2 regions of the Silvibacterium sp. genome follow, and region 1 is predicted to be linked to the other one. Evidence: riboswitches for the same ligand, from Rfam matches in the RefSeq annotation. Region 1 holds a riboswitch; the other holds the start of a gene.

The links. A riboswitch is a leader RNA that binds a small molecule or an ion and turns the genes downstream of it on or off. The one in region 1 is predicted to bind fluoride.
Region 2: it holds a riboswitch for fluoride, as region 1 does, so the genes downstream of both, crcB (fluoride efflux transporter CrcB) here and QM649_RS13250 (voltage-gated chloride channel family protein) in region 1, are expected to answer to the same signal.

The regions. Positions count from the first base shown of each region.
Region 1 covers NZ_JASGFD010000034.1:38,779-45,012, forward strand. The annotation lists gene obgE (GTPase ObgE) at 1-76, shown strand, start outside; gene QM649_RS13240 (Panacea domain-containing protein) at 317-868, shown strand; gene QM649_RS13245 (hypothetical protein) at 899-1,258, shown strand; fluoride riboswitch at 1,322-1,383, shown strand; gene QM649_RS13250 (voltage-gated chloride channel family protein) at 1,401-2,786, shown strand; gene QM649_RS13255 (phosphatase PAP2 family protein) at 2,991-4,409, shown strand; gene QM649_RS13260 (redoxin family protein) at 4,479-5,618, opposite strand; gene QM649_RS13265 (CocE/NonD family hydrolase) at 5,752-6,234, opposite strand, start outside.
Region 2 covers NZ_JASGFD010000071.1:8,752-14,985, reverse strand. The annotation lists gene QM649_RS18410 (LLM class flavin-dependent oxidoreductase) at 1-696, opposite strand, end outside; gene QM649_RS18405 (MBL fold metallo-hydrolase) at 803-1,690, opposite strand; gene phoU (phosphate signaling complex protein PhoU) at 1,997-2,668, shown strand; gene folD (bifunctional methylenetetrahydrofolate dehydrogenase/methenyltetrahydrofolate cyclohydrolase FolD) at 2,929-3,777, shown strand; gene crcB (fluoride efflux transporter CrcB) at 3,902-4,285, opposite strand; fluoride riboswitch at 4,327-4,409, opposite strand; gene QM649_RS18385 (YceI family protein) at 4,547-5,185, shown strand; gene QM649_RS18380 (hypothetical protein) at 5,344-5,616, opposite strand; gene QM649_RS18375 (ComEA family DNA-binding protein) at 5,867-6,234, shown strand, end outside.

The DNA of each region.
Region 1 (6,234 bases):
CGGACAGGGCATCGAGGCTCTGAAGTATGCGATCGGGGCCAAGGTGGCGGAATATAAGGCTGCGGAGATCGGCTAAAGCGCTCAATTCCTACTCCGCAAATAGATGCGGAGTAGGAATGTTTGAAAGTAGGGTCCCCTAGAAGAACGCCGATAACTTCTGGAACCAAATTACTCGCCCATGCCAAACGAGATGCACTTTGCTTGTGAATCCTGTGGAAAACTGGGATCATGAATGAGTGCTTGCCGTCTTTTATTCTTTCGTGTTGAAGTCAAGCCTAGCGAGCGACGTAGAGCCTGATTGGAGAAAAAGATGCAAATGACCTTCGACGAAACGAAGGCTACTCAAGTGGCTGCCAAGTTCTTAAAGCTCGCTGGCGGAAGGCTGAAATACCTTGCCCTCATTAAACTGCTTTACAAGTTAGATCGCGAAGCCTTAAATCGCTGGGGCGTTCCTGTAACAACCGATCGATATGTATCGATGAAATTGGGTCCGGTCACCAGCAATATCTACAACCTGATTAAAGGAAGTAAAGCTTCCGCATCGCCAACTTTCTGGTCTTCCCACATCGAGCATGATGGGGGATATTCCGTCTCTCTAACTATCGATCCGGAAGACTCTGAGCTTTCAAAAGCAGAGGAAGATCTTATTGATGAGATTTTTGCTGCGGACGGCGGGAAAGATGGATTCAAATTGGCAGATGAATGTCATCGTGACTTTCCGGAATGGAACGATGAGGTCGGGAGTTCATCTACACCGATTGAGATCCCCGAAATCTTATCGGCATTAGGCAAATCAGAAGAGGAATTTGCCCATACGGAGTCAACGATCAGTGCTCAAAAAGCGCTAGCCAAGCTATTGGCCTCTTAAATCGTGACCTTCACGGCTGGCGACACATTCTTGTTTGATCTGAAACATGCTACGTCGCATCTGTGGGTCATAACAACCAACCCCAATCCCGATGGGTACGTATTGGTTGTCAGCTTGACCTCTCTGAAGGGCAGCAAAGATCAGACTGTAATCCTGAACCCTGCCGATCATCCATTTATCAAGTGGGCCACGTGCGTCGCCTATGCCTTCTCCGATCTCATGACAGTTGAGAAGCTATCTGAACTCATTGAATGCGGTAATGCGAAGCAGCACCATCCTATGAGCGCAGATCGCACCCAGCTGATCTTGGATGGCTTCCTTTCCTCTGACTTTACGAAGAAGAGAATCGTCCAGTTTGTGAAGCAATACAAGGCTACTCACAAACAGTGAGATCATCGTCCGCTCTGAATCCCTCAATTGACGCCGCCCTCCCTGCCCCGCTAACCTAATTTCAAATCTAAAGGCGATGGAGTTCGCCTCAACCGCGCCCTGGCGCTGATGACTCCTACGACTTTCCTTCGTAGGAGCACGTTTGAAATCCAACTCCGCCTTCCGTCTTTTCTCTGAGCAGTCGCATATCCTTCTGCAGCTTTTGCGCTGGCTGGGAATCGCCTCGTGCGCCGGTGTGCTTGGCGGCTCGGCGTCGGCGCTGCTGCTGGCCTCGCTCAACCTGGCCACCGATGTTCGCGAGTCGCACCTGTGGCTCATCGCGCTGCTGCCGCTGGCCGGGCTCTTCGTCGGCTGCCTCTACCGCTATCTGGGCTCGTCGGTCGAGGCGGGCAACAACCTCATCCTTGAGGAAGTCCACGAGGAGGTGCAGCATCCGCGGGGGACCATCCCGCTGCGGATGACGCCGCTGATCCTGCTCGGCACCTTTCTGACGCACCTCTTCGGCGGCTCGGCCGGGCGCGAGGGCACCGCCATCCAGACGGGCGCCTCGCTCGCCGACCAGCTCACACGCCTCTTCCGCCTCCGGAGGGGCGACCGCCGCATCCTGCTGATGGCCGGCATCAGCGCGGGCTTCGGCTCGGTGTTTGGGACGCCGCTGGCCGGGGCGGTCTTCGGCATCGAGGTGCTGGCCATCGGCCGGCTCAGCTACGCGGCCATCTTCCCCTGCTTTGTGGGGGCCTTTGTGGGCGACCTCACCACCCGCGCCTGGCATGTGCACCACACCGTCTACACGGTGACGCAGCTGGCGCCGATGACCCCGCGGAACCTGCTGGCGGCCTGCGCGGCGGGCATCGCCTTCGGCGTGACCGCGATGCTGTTTGCCAAGGCGACGCACGCGATCTCGCACTTCATGAAGAAGCACATTGCGTGGGGACCGGCGCGGCCGCTGCTCGGCGGCATCGTAGTGGCGCTGGCCGTGGCTGCGGTGCACACGACGCGCTACATCGGGCTGGGTGTGCCGGTCATCGTCGAATCGTTCCAGCATCCGCTCCACTGGTATGACTTTGCCGCGAAGTTCGCCTTCACCGCGGTCACGCTGGGCACGGGCTTCAAGGGCGGCGAGGTGACGCCGCTGTTCTACATCGGCTCGACGCTGGGCAACGCGCTGGCGCACATTCTGCCGCTGCCTACCTCGCTGCTTGCCGGGATGGGCTTTGTCGCCGTCTTTGCCGGGGCCGCGAATACGCCCATCGCTTCGAGCCTGATGGCGGTGGAGCTCTTCGGCGCCGAGGCCGGGGCCTTCGCGGCGATTGCCTGCGTGGTCAGCTATCTCTTCAGCGGGCACTCGGGCATCTACCACGCGCAGCGGCTGGGCAGCAGCAAGCATGCGGCGCTGACGCACGAGGAAGGCCTGTCGCTGGCGCTGATCGCGAAGCAGCGCGAGGAAAAGCAGACCCGGCTGCAGAGATGGAAACAGCGCGTGGCCGAGAGGCATGCGAAGAAGCCCTCGGACCCGGCGAAACACTGATTCCTCCCGCCCAGGCTTCGCCTGGACGGGGCACCCAGCTCCTCGCTTGTTCAAGGAGAACCGCAGGTTCCTCCACTGCGCTTCGCTTCGGTCGGAATGACAACTTCGAGGTGAGAAATAGAGCGGCCAAACGAATATATCGATATGACCCAGTAAACGCCTGCTCATGACACAGTCTCAGCCTGCCGGATACCATTGCCTTATATGACAACTTCAGTCCGCTCCGCCGCCTCCCGTTGCGGCACTGCATCACTTTGCCGAGCTGCCTTCTGTGCTCTGCTCGCCTTCGCTTCCGCCTCACTGGCTGCCGCCCAGACCGCACCCACGCCCTCAAAGGCCACGATGGAAGACCTGCGCGGACTGGCCCCGGTAAGCGCACTCTCGAACACTCCGGCCGGAGAGAGCACGCTGGCCGCAAACCTGCGCGTGACCGGCGGCATCGAGACAGGCAAGATCCATCAACCCACGCTGCTGCCCTTCAAGGAGCAGGAGCAGCTGGCGCTGGCCGATGTGTACACGCCGGGCCATGACCTGGCGCAGCTCTCGGACGGGCTGGGAACGAAGCTGAGCGCGGCCTACCTGACGCACTTTCACGTCATCGACCGCGGCCATGACACGCCGCTGGCACCGGCGATGGAGCGGCTGGTGGCCTTCTCGCTTTCGACGACCGGCAACCACTCCAATGCGGGCAAGTTTTTCTTCGGCGACGGCACTACGGATGGCACAGTGCCCGTCTCGCCTGAGGTGAAGGCCATTTATGCCGAGATTCACGGCAGTCCCGACCCCTTTGGCCGCGCGTATCACCTGCCGGCTGGCGCGAAAGGATCCGACCCTTACGGCGACTCGAGGCCTTTCCAGACTGAGCCTGCGTTCAAACATTACTCCGGCACCGACTACTTCCACACGCCTGCCACCAACGACGAATACGACCGCGGCCGGCTGATGGACCTGACGAAGAATCCCTCGTATCCGAGCGGCCACACCACCCACGGCTACACCGGCTCGCTGATATTGGCGCTGCTGGTGCCTTCGCGCTACCAGCAGATGGTGGCGCGCGGCGCGGAGTACGGCAATGACCGCATCCTCGTGGGCGCGCACTATGCGATGGACGTGCTGGGCGGGCGCACGCTTGCGCTGCATGACATGGCACACCTGCTGGCGAACGATCCTGCCTACGTGAAGGAATCGCCGGATGGACAGCTGCCGCCGATCGGAGACTTCCAGGCAGCGATCAAGGCCGCGCGCGCCGAGCTCACGCCGATCCTCGAAGCCGCCTGCGGCGCAAAGGTAGAGACCTGCGCTGCCGACGACACAGGCCGCTTCCGCCATGCCGATGCGAACCAGGCCTTCTACGAGGCGACGCAGACCTACGACCTGGGGGTTGCGCATCCGGAGACGGCGAACAAGGTGGAGGACGTGGCGAAGATCGCTCCCGAGGCCGGCTATCTGCTGACCACGGCCTTCCCCGGCCTCTCGCTCGAGCAGGCCGACCGCATCCTCACGGAAACCGAAGGCCCCGGCGGAGGCTTCCTGGACGACGGTTCGAACTTCGGTCTGTATTCGCGCATCAATCTCTATGCCGCGGCTGGGGCTGCTGCGCAGCGCTCGGCTGTCGCCAGGTAAGCACGTCTACCGAGAAATAAGAAGGCCGCCTGCATGGGCGGCCTTCTTGCATGCATGAAACGATGCGCTTTAATTTCCGGCATGCCAATACTGGCTGAAGCCGCTGTATGCGGCGGGCAGAGCTGCGAGGATCCTGCGGCGCATCTCCAGCAGATCGACGGAGCCGAGCGTCTTGTAAATGACCTCGCCCTTCGGACCGAAGACCACGGTGTAGGGCACGGCTGATTTCCATGCCGGATCGAAGGCCGCCTGCAGTGCGGATGTATCGTCGGACGCAAACAGGTAGTTCGTGCTGGTGGCATGCTTCTTCTCGAGGAAGTGCTGCACGCTGGGCTGCTCGTCCGGCGTATTCGCGGAGACCGTGATCAGCTCCAGGTCGCGGTCGCTGTACATGCGATAGGTGTCTTCGAGATCGGCGAACTCGGCCACGCAGGAGCCACACCACGTTGCCCAGAAATTCACGATGGTGACGTGGCCCGTGGGCTGGCGAAGCTTCTTCAGGCCCGCTGTGTCGATCGATGCGACATGCACCGGCTCGGCATCAAGCTTCGCCTCTGCGGCCTCGCGCATCGACGCCTTCTCCGGCCACTTGGTCGAGCAGCCGAAGGTCCCTGTCTGCTTTACCGCAATCTCTTTGCCTGCGAGCAGCGCATCGATGGCATTCTGCGCGTCGTGCGTGGTGACCTTCTCGATGCGGTAATTGTTGTCGAAGCGGCCCTCGTAGCGCAGCCTGCGGCTCTTATCGAAAACGAAGACATGCGGCGTGGCCTGCGGTCCGTAGGCCTGCGTCACAGCCGGCGCGTCGCCCGCATAGAGATAGGGATAGCGCAGGTGCTTGTAGGCCACGCGCAGCTTCATCTCCGGCAGCGTATCGCTGGTGTCGGAGGAATCCAGCTCGTCGATGCTGATCGCCTTCGGGTCATTGCCCATGATGGCGACGACGGCTACGCCCTTCTTTCCATAAGCCTCATAGAGCTGCTCGATGCGCTGCTCGTACATCTGCGCGATGGGACAGTGATTGCAGGTGAAGATCACCGCGAGCACCGGGCTGGCGGCGTAATCGCTGAGCGCGTGCACCTTCCCATCCGCACCCGGCAGAGAGAAGTCCGGCGCAGGCGAGCCCAGAGCCAGAATCGGATGCTCCTGCTGCGCGTGAAGCGACAGGGCTGCAATTGCAATCATGATTGCTACAAATAGCTTCTTTCCCATCGAGACACTTCTCCTGAGCAGCCTGCTTCTGGCACTTTACTCTTCCCCATGAGCCACAGAAAAGCCCGGAGCACGCGGTCCGCATCGTCTGCGGGCTACGCCGTCCGGGCTTTCGCTTGCGAGGCTGTGGACCTTACTCCGCCGGAACCACCGGCAGGCTGATGTAGCTGGCCTGATCCGGCGCGTGCCAGATGCGCTGCGTCGCCTTCTGATAGTCGCCGGGCTTTGCGGTGAAGATGTTATCCACGTACTTCTGCGGATTGCGGTCGTAGAGCGGAAAGAGCGTGGACTGCACCTGCACCATGATGCGATGGCCGGGCAGGAAGGTGTGATTCACCATCGGCAGACCGAAGACATAGGGCAGCGGCGTATCCGGCTTGATGGGCTCGGGATGCTCGAAGCTGGTGCGATAGCGGCCGCGGAAGATATCGATGCCGACCGGCAGCTCATAGCCGTTGTGGATGCCGGCCTGCTCCGCAGGCAGCTCCGACTCCGGTTGCACGTCGATGAGCTTCACCACCCAGTCCGAATCCGTGCCGCTGGTCGAGGCGATGAGATGCACCGTCGGCTCACCGGAGAGCTTCATCGGCTCCTTCAGCGGCTCGCTGACGTAGGT
Region 2 (6,234 bases), on a different contig from region 1:
AACCATCACCGGGATGCCGGCCATGGTGTACGGACGATCCAAAATCGCGGACGGCCGGAAGCTGCGCCGGTAAAGCTCGAGCGCCGCCAGTAGGTTATCCGGCTGGAAATGGGCAGCGAAGGCAAAGGGCAGGCCCAGTTCGCCGGCCAGCGCTGCGTTAAAGCCGCTCGAGCCAAGCAGCCAGATCGGCACATTCGCGCCTGCTCCCGGATAGGCCGTTACCGCCTGACCCGGCTTTGCGGGAGCCAGGTAGCCGCGAAGCTCTTCGAGCAATTGTGGGAAGTCATCGCCATTCGGACGGAAATCCTTGCGCATGGCGCGCGCCACGGCATAGTCGCCGCCCGGTGCGCGGCCCAGTCCCAGGTCGATCCGGCCGGGAAACAGCGTCTCAAGCGTCCCGAACTGCTCGGCGATGATGTACGGCGAGTGATTCGGCAGCATGATGCCGCCCGAACCGACGCGGATCGTGCTCGTCGCATTGGCCACGTGCCCGATCAGCACCGCCGTCGCTGCTGAGGCTACGCCCGAAATATTGTGGTGCTCGGCCAGCCAGAAGCGCTTGTAGCCCAGCGTTTCCGCGTGGCGGGCCAGGGCCACGGAATTCTCATAGGCTTCGGCAATGGTGCCTCCCTGGCGGATGTGGGCGAGGTCGAGGATCGAAAGCGGAGTAGCGGCAAGCCGGGAGTTCTGGGTCATGGATGTCTCGGTCGGGCGGTAGCCCTGATCTCTATTAGAGATGACCGGGCAGCCTGCAAAGACTCAGGCCGCCCGGCCTGCTGTGACTGAGGACACATCGCATCGCTTAGAGAAGCGCCGGCGACCAGCGCTCGATTTGCGGCGCGTAGTGATCACCTTCGCGGCGAATGCGCAGAAATCCGGGAAATCCGATGTGCATGCCGCCGATCAGCAGGTTCTCGTTGGCGGCTCGTTCGAGAATCTGCCGGCGCGTTGCCTCAGCCTGTTTCGCATCGACGTCGAAATTCAGCGTGGTCTCGGGCCGGGGAATCTGGATCTCCGGATAGTGAACGATATCGCCCCAGATCAACAGGCTCTCGCCCTCGGACACAATCGTATATCCGCAGTGTCCGGGTGTATGCCCCGGCAAGGGTTCGGTGGAGATGCCGGGCAGAACTTCTCCCGCCGAAACGATCCTCAACGCGGAGCGGTATGCCTCGAAGACTCGAAGCGCCAGGGCCCGGCAGGAAACAAGGTGCTGCCGCTCCGGGCCGAAGTTCGCCGCGTCGCTCCAGAACTGGAACTCTTTCTCGTGCAAAACCACCTCAGCGTGCGGGAAGACCGCTGCGCCATCAGCGGAGAGCAGTCCTCCGATGTGGTCGGGATGGGCATGGGTGAGGAGAACCGTGTCAATTTGCGACGGCTCGACGCCTACAGCCTGCAGCGCGGAAAGAAGATAGCCGCCGGTGCCAAGGATATTCGCATCGCCGCTGTCGATCAGCGTCGTCTGCCGTCCATCCTGGACCAGAAACGCATGAACGGGCATTCGTGCAACGGGAGGAAGTCCCGCGGCACGCAGCAGGTCTTCGGCTTCGGCCTGGGAGATGACGCCAGGGCTGAAAACATCGAAGGAGAACTCTTCGGAACCGTCATGGAGTACCGTGACGACTGTGCTTCCAATCCTGCGCCGGTAAACGGCCGGGGCCTGCTGTGAGGGAATCGCGGTAGTCTTCAATGTTGCTCCATCGAATCGCTTTTCAGGATCTCCGCCTCAGAAAGGCGACGATTGGATTGGATCGATGTGAAGTGCGCAAGGATTCGGCAGAAGATTCACTCTTATCGTTTCTCAACAAACTGCCGATGCTGCCCATCCGTTCGCGGAGTGTGAAACCCGGGCGGAAGGAACGCTGCGGCGCCAAGACCCGAAGTGACCGTCGGCATGGCGAAGGTACCGCTTTGACTTGCCACAATTCCATTCTCCCGCAATTATTTGCGAATCTTTTACATCGCTTCAGGCACAATGCAAGTTGGAGAGATCGATTTGCCGCGGATTCACTTTCATCAGCAGCTCGCGGAGCTGAAGGACAAGCTCCTGGCCATGGCCGCCCTCGCACAGCAGGCGGTCGAGTCGGCCGTTGACGCCTACGTGCAGCGCGACGAAGGCATCTGCCAGTACGTCCGCGAGAACGAAACAGCGATCAATGCCGCTCAGCGCGAAGTCGACGAGATGGCCTACGAACTGCTCGCCAAAGAGCAACCCATGGCAATCGACCTGCGCTTCATCCTGGCGGTTATCAAGATCAATGGCGACCTCGAGCGCATCGGTGATCAGGCCATGAGCATTGCCATCCGCACCCGGGAGCTGATCGATCAGCCCGCGGTTGCTCTTCCTGTCGATATCGAAGGTATGGGCAGCTATGCCTCGCGCATGATCCGCGCCTCGATCCAGTCTCTGCTCGAAGGCGACTGCAAGGTGGCCGAATCGGTGCGCGATATGGACGACGAAATTGACCAGATGAACCGCGAAGCCCGCAGCGGCCTCACCGCGATTATCCAGAAGCAGCCGGATCTGGCCGAGCATGCGCTCCAGACCATCATGATGTCGCGCAGCCTCGAGCGCATCGCCGATCACGCCACCAACATCGCCACCGACGTGATCTTCTGGATCCGCGGCGCAGATGTCCGCCATCAACTCAGCACCGCCATCGACTAGATCTTCAAGAGATAGATTGCCATTCCGGCCGAAGCGAGACGGTAGTTTCGTCTCGCGCAGCGTAGGAACCTCGTTTTCTTTCAACAGACGAAGCAAAGGGTGCCCTATTCAAGCTTTGCTTGGGCGGGGAGCTAAGAACCCTTTGCACTGGAATGCATTCGGCAGAGGCTCAAATCCTCTTACTTCTCCATCCATACCAAAATCCTGCCTGAAGGAGCCTCCAGTCAGGCTCGCGCCGCGAGCCATTACACTAAAGCTCTATGGCTGGATTCGTACTGGACGGCAAGGCGTACGCCAAGGAGCTCGAAGGTGAGCTGCTGGCGCGGGTGGAGCGTTGGAAAGAACAGACGGGAAGCGAGCCGCCGATCCTGGCGACCATTCTCGTCGGTGCGGATCCGGCTTCGGCAACCTACGTAAAGATGAAGGGCAATGCCTGTCGCCGCGTCGGCATGGAGTCGCTCTCGATCGCGCTTCCGGAAGAGACGACGACCGAGCAGCTGCTGACCGTCATCGATGACCTGAACGCGAATCCCCGCGTGCGCGGCATCCTGCTGCAGCACCCTGTTCCGCACCAGATCGACGAGCGCGCCTGTTTCGACCGCATCGCCATCGACAAGGATGTGGACGGCGTTACCAGCCACGGTTTCGGCCGCATGGCCATGGATGAGCCCGCCTACGGCTCGGCGACCCCGGCCGGAATCATGCGCCTGCTCAAGCACTACAAGGTCGCCATCGAAGGCAAGGAGGCCGTGGTCGTGGGACGGAGCCCCATCCTCGGCAAGCCCATGGCCATGATGCTTCTCGGCGCGAACGCGACCGTCACCATCTGCCACTCCCGCACGAAAAACCTGGCCGAGATCGTCAAGCGTGCCGAGATCGTCGTCGGAGCGGTCGGCAAGCCGGAGTTCATCAAGGCGGACTGGATCCGCGATGGCGCCGTGGTGGTCGACGCCGGTTACCATCCCGGCGGTGTCGGCGATATCGAACTTGGTCCGGTGATCGAGCGCTGCACGGCGTATACCCCGGTCCCGGGAGGCGTCGGTCCCATGACCATCGCCACGCTCATCGCGCAGACGGTCGAGTCCGCGGAAAAAGACCTGAAGAAGTAGAAAAGCAGCTGGTCGGCAGTCAGGCAAAACGACAGCCAGTGGGGCATTTGTCCTGCTGGCTGTTTTCTTTCGAGATGGGGAATTGCGGGCATCCTACGTTTTGTCGTTGAGACGTGGGAAAGCATCATCCGACCGGCGCGAAGTAGTTCGCAGCTGAAGTGCCCAGCCAGACCCCCGCATAGCCAAGAATCACCGAGCCTGCGATGTAGAGCAGCGCCATTCCCGCCTGCCCATTCTGCGCCAGCCGCAGCGTCTCGTATTCAAAGGTGGAAAACGTGGTGTAAGCCCCAATAAAGCCGACGGGGATGGCCATCCGCCAGGCGGGCGAGAGGTTCATGCGTGCATCGAAATAGGTAAGCGCGAAGCCGATGAGGAAGCAGCCGGTAAGGTTGATCACAAAGGTGCCGTAGGGGAAGCGCGTGCCCATGCGCTCGTAGATCCAGAGGCCCACCAGGTAGCGAGCCAGCGAGCCGAGAGCGCCGCCAAGGGCAATCCACAGATACTTCACGAGTCCTCCTGTCGCTCGCGCGCGGAACATGTCCACAGCGCTGAAGTGCAGGAGTCATTGGCGTATCCGGAATGTCGGCCCGGGACGCGGTTGGGAAAAGGCGAACTCCACCGCCCGGATTCAGCATCGCGGCAGAGACAGGGTAACGTCAAGCGCCTCACCGCCCAGCCGTTTCCCTATCGTGCTGTCTATAGTTTCTGGATGCGCCGTCCACAGTCTCAGATGGCCGCCGTGCCGCGGGATGCATCTCACCGGAAAGTTATGAAAGCCTATCGGACATTTCTGCTTCTGCTGGCATTTGGCGGCGTCACCTTTCTGAGCTCCGCTGGCCAGACTCCAGCCTCCGTCAAAACCCCGGCATCCGGCAACGCTTCAGGGCAGCCCGTGCCGCAGAAGATTACCGTCCATCTCGATCCCGCGAAAACCGAGATTCACTGGACCGTCTCGACGGCGCTGCATACCGTGCATGGAACCTTCTCCCTCAAAGGGGGCCTGATCACCATCGACCCCTCTACCGGCGAAGCACAGGGAGAAGTCATCGTCGAAACGGCGAGCGGCCAGAGCGGCAACAAGTCTCGCGACGCAAAGATGCAGAAGGAGATCCTCGAGTCGGAGAAGTATCCCGAGGCCATCTTTCATCCGGAGAAGGTCACCGGTTCGCTGCGTACAGGCTCACAGCAGAAGATCAGCATCGGTGGCCTCTTCACCATTCATGGCGGCGACCATCCGCTCACGCTCGAAATGGACATTGACATGAAGGGCAGCGATGCCACAGCGACTACGCACTTCGCAGTGCCGTATGTGCAGTGGGGCATGAAAGACCCCAGCAGCTTCTTCACGCACGTCTCCAAGGAGGTCAAGGTGGACGTGGCGGCGCGGGGTACCGTCGACGGCGTGTAAGAAACCCTTTGCAAAGCGCGGAGGAGGGACCTGCAGTTGCGATTTGATCCATGAAGACGTATCGAATCGAATGGCCGAACTGCAGGTTTCTCCGGGTGCGCGAGGCGAAGCAGCGGCTTCGCTGCGGTTGAGACGGCAATATCCCCTTTACTACAGCCTTACATCAGGTGCCGGACAGCGTCCCAGACGTAAATACCCAGGATGCAGGCCGAGAGTACGCAGGTCGCCCCGGTCGCCATGCGGACGAACGGGTTGATCTTGGTAACTCTCTCCAGGATCTCGGTCTGTTGTTTTTCCTGATGGCTGGCCGCTGCGTCGAGAAAAATCTGGTCCTCTTCGTAGCGGGTGATCGTGCCTCTGTAGGCAAGGAGGATGAGCATGACAGCTGTGACTCCGGCCCATACGATCCACAGAACAGGCATGATGCTCATGGAGCACCTCAAGGATTCGAATTTGAGCCGGCTCCAGATACCGAGCGGGTCCGGTTTCCCGGGCTCGGGGGGTAGGAGGGGCCGTTCGCGAAGCATCATAGTCCTCACGCATCCCTCTGAACAGGGCTCCGGTCACAAACCTTTTCAAATCTGTGAACCAATGTGGCAACCCCCGCGAATTGAATCGATTCCATAGGTGTGTCAGGCAGCGGGCTCTGAAAGCCGGCGGCGCACAAGGGGGATTGGTTCGATGATCGAGTTGAGTGCGGTGCAGAAGCGGCTGTGGAAGGAATTTCTGGTGTTGGCCGGGACGGTGGTCGTTGCGGCTGTCGCGGTGGTCTGGATGAGCGGCTGCGATTCGGCTCCGAAGAGCGATCAGCAGCTGCGCGAACAGGCCGCGCAAACTACGGCCCAGGCCAAACAGGATGCGCAACAGGCTGCGGCCAACGCTCGTGTGGCGGCCGCCGAGGCCGAGCGCAAGGTGAATGACATCGCCGCAGGCGTAAAAGATGGCCTGCACAACGGCAATCCCGGACCGGGCGCGAAGCCCGCGGCCGGAGTGCTCAACATCAATACCGCCAGCGCGGACGATCTGTCGGCTCTGCCTGGAATCTCCCC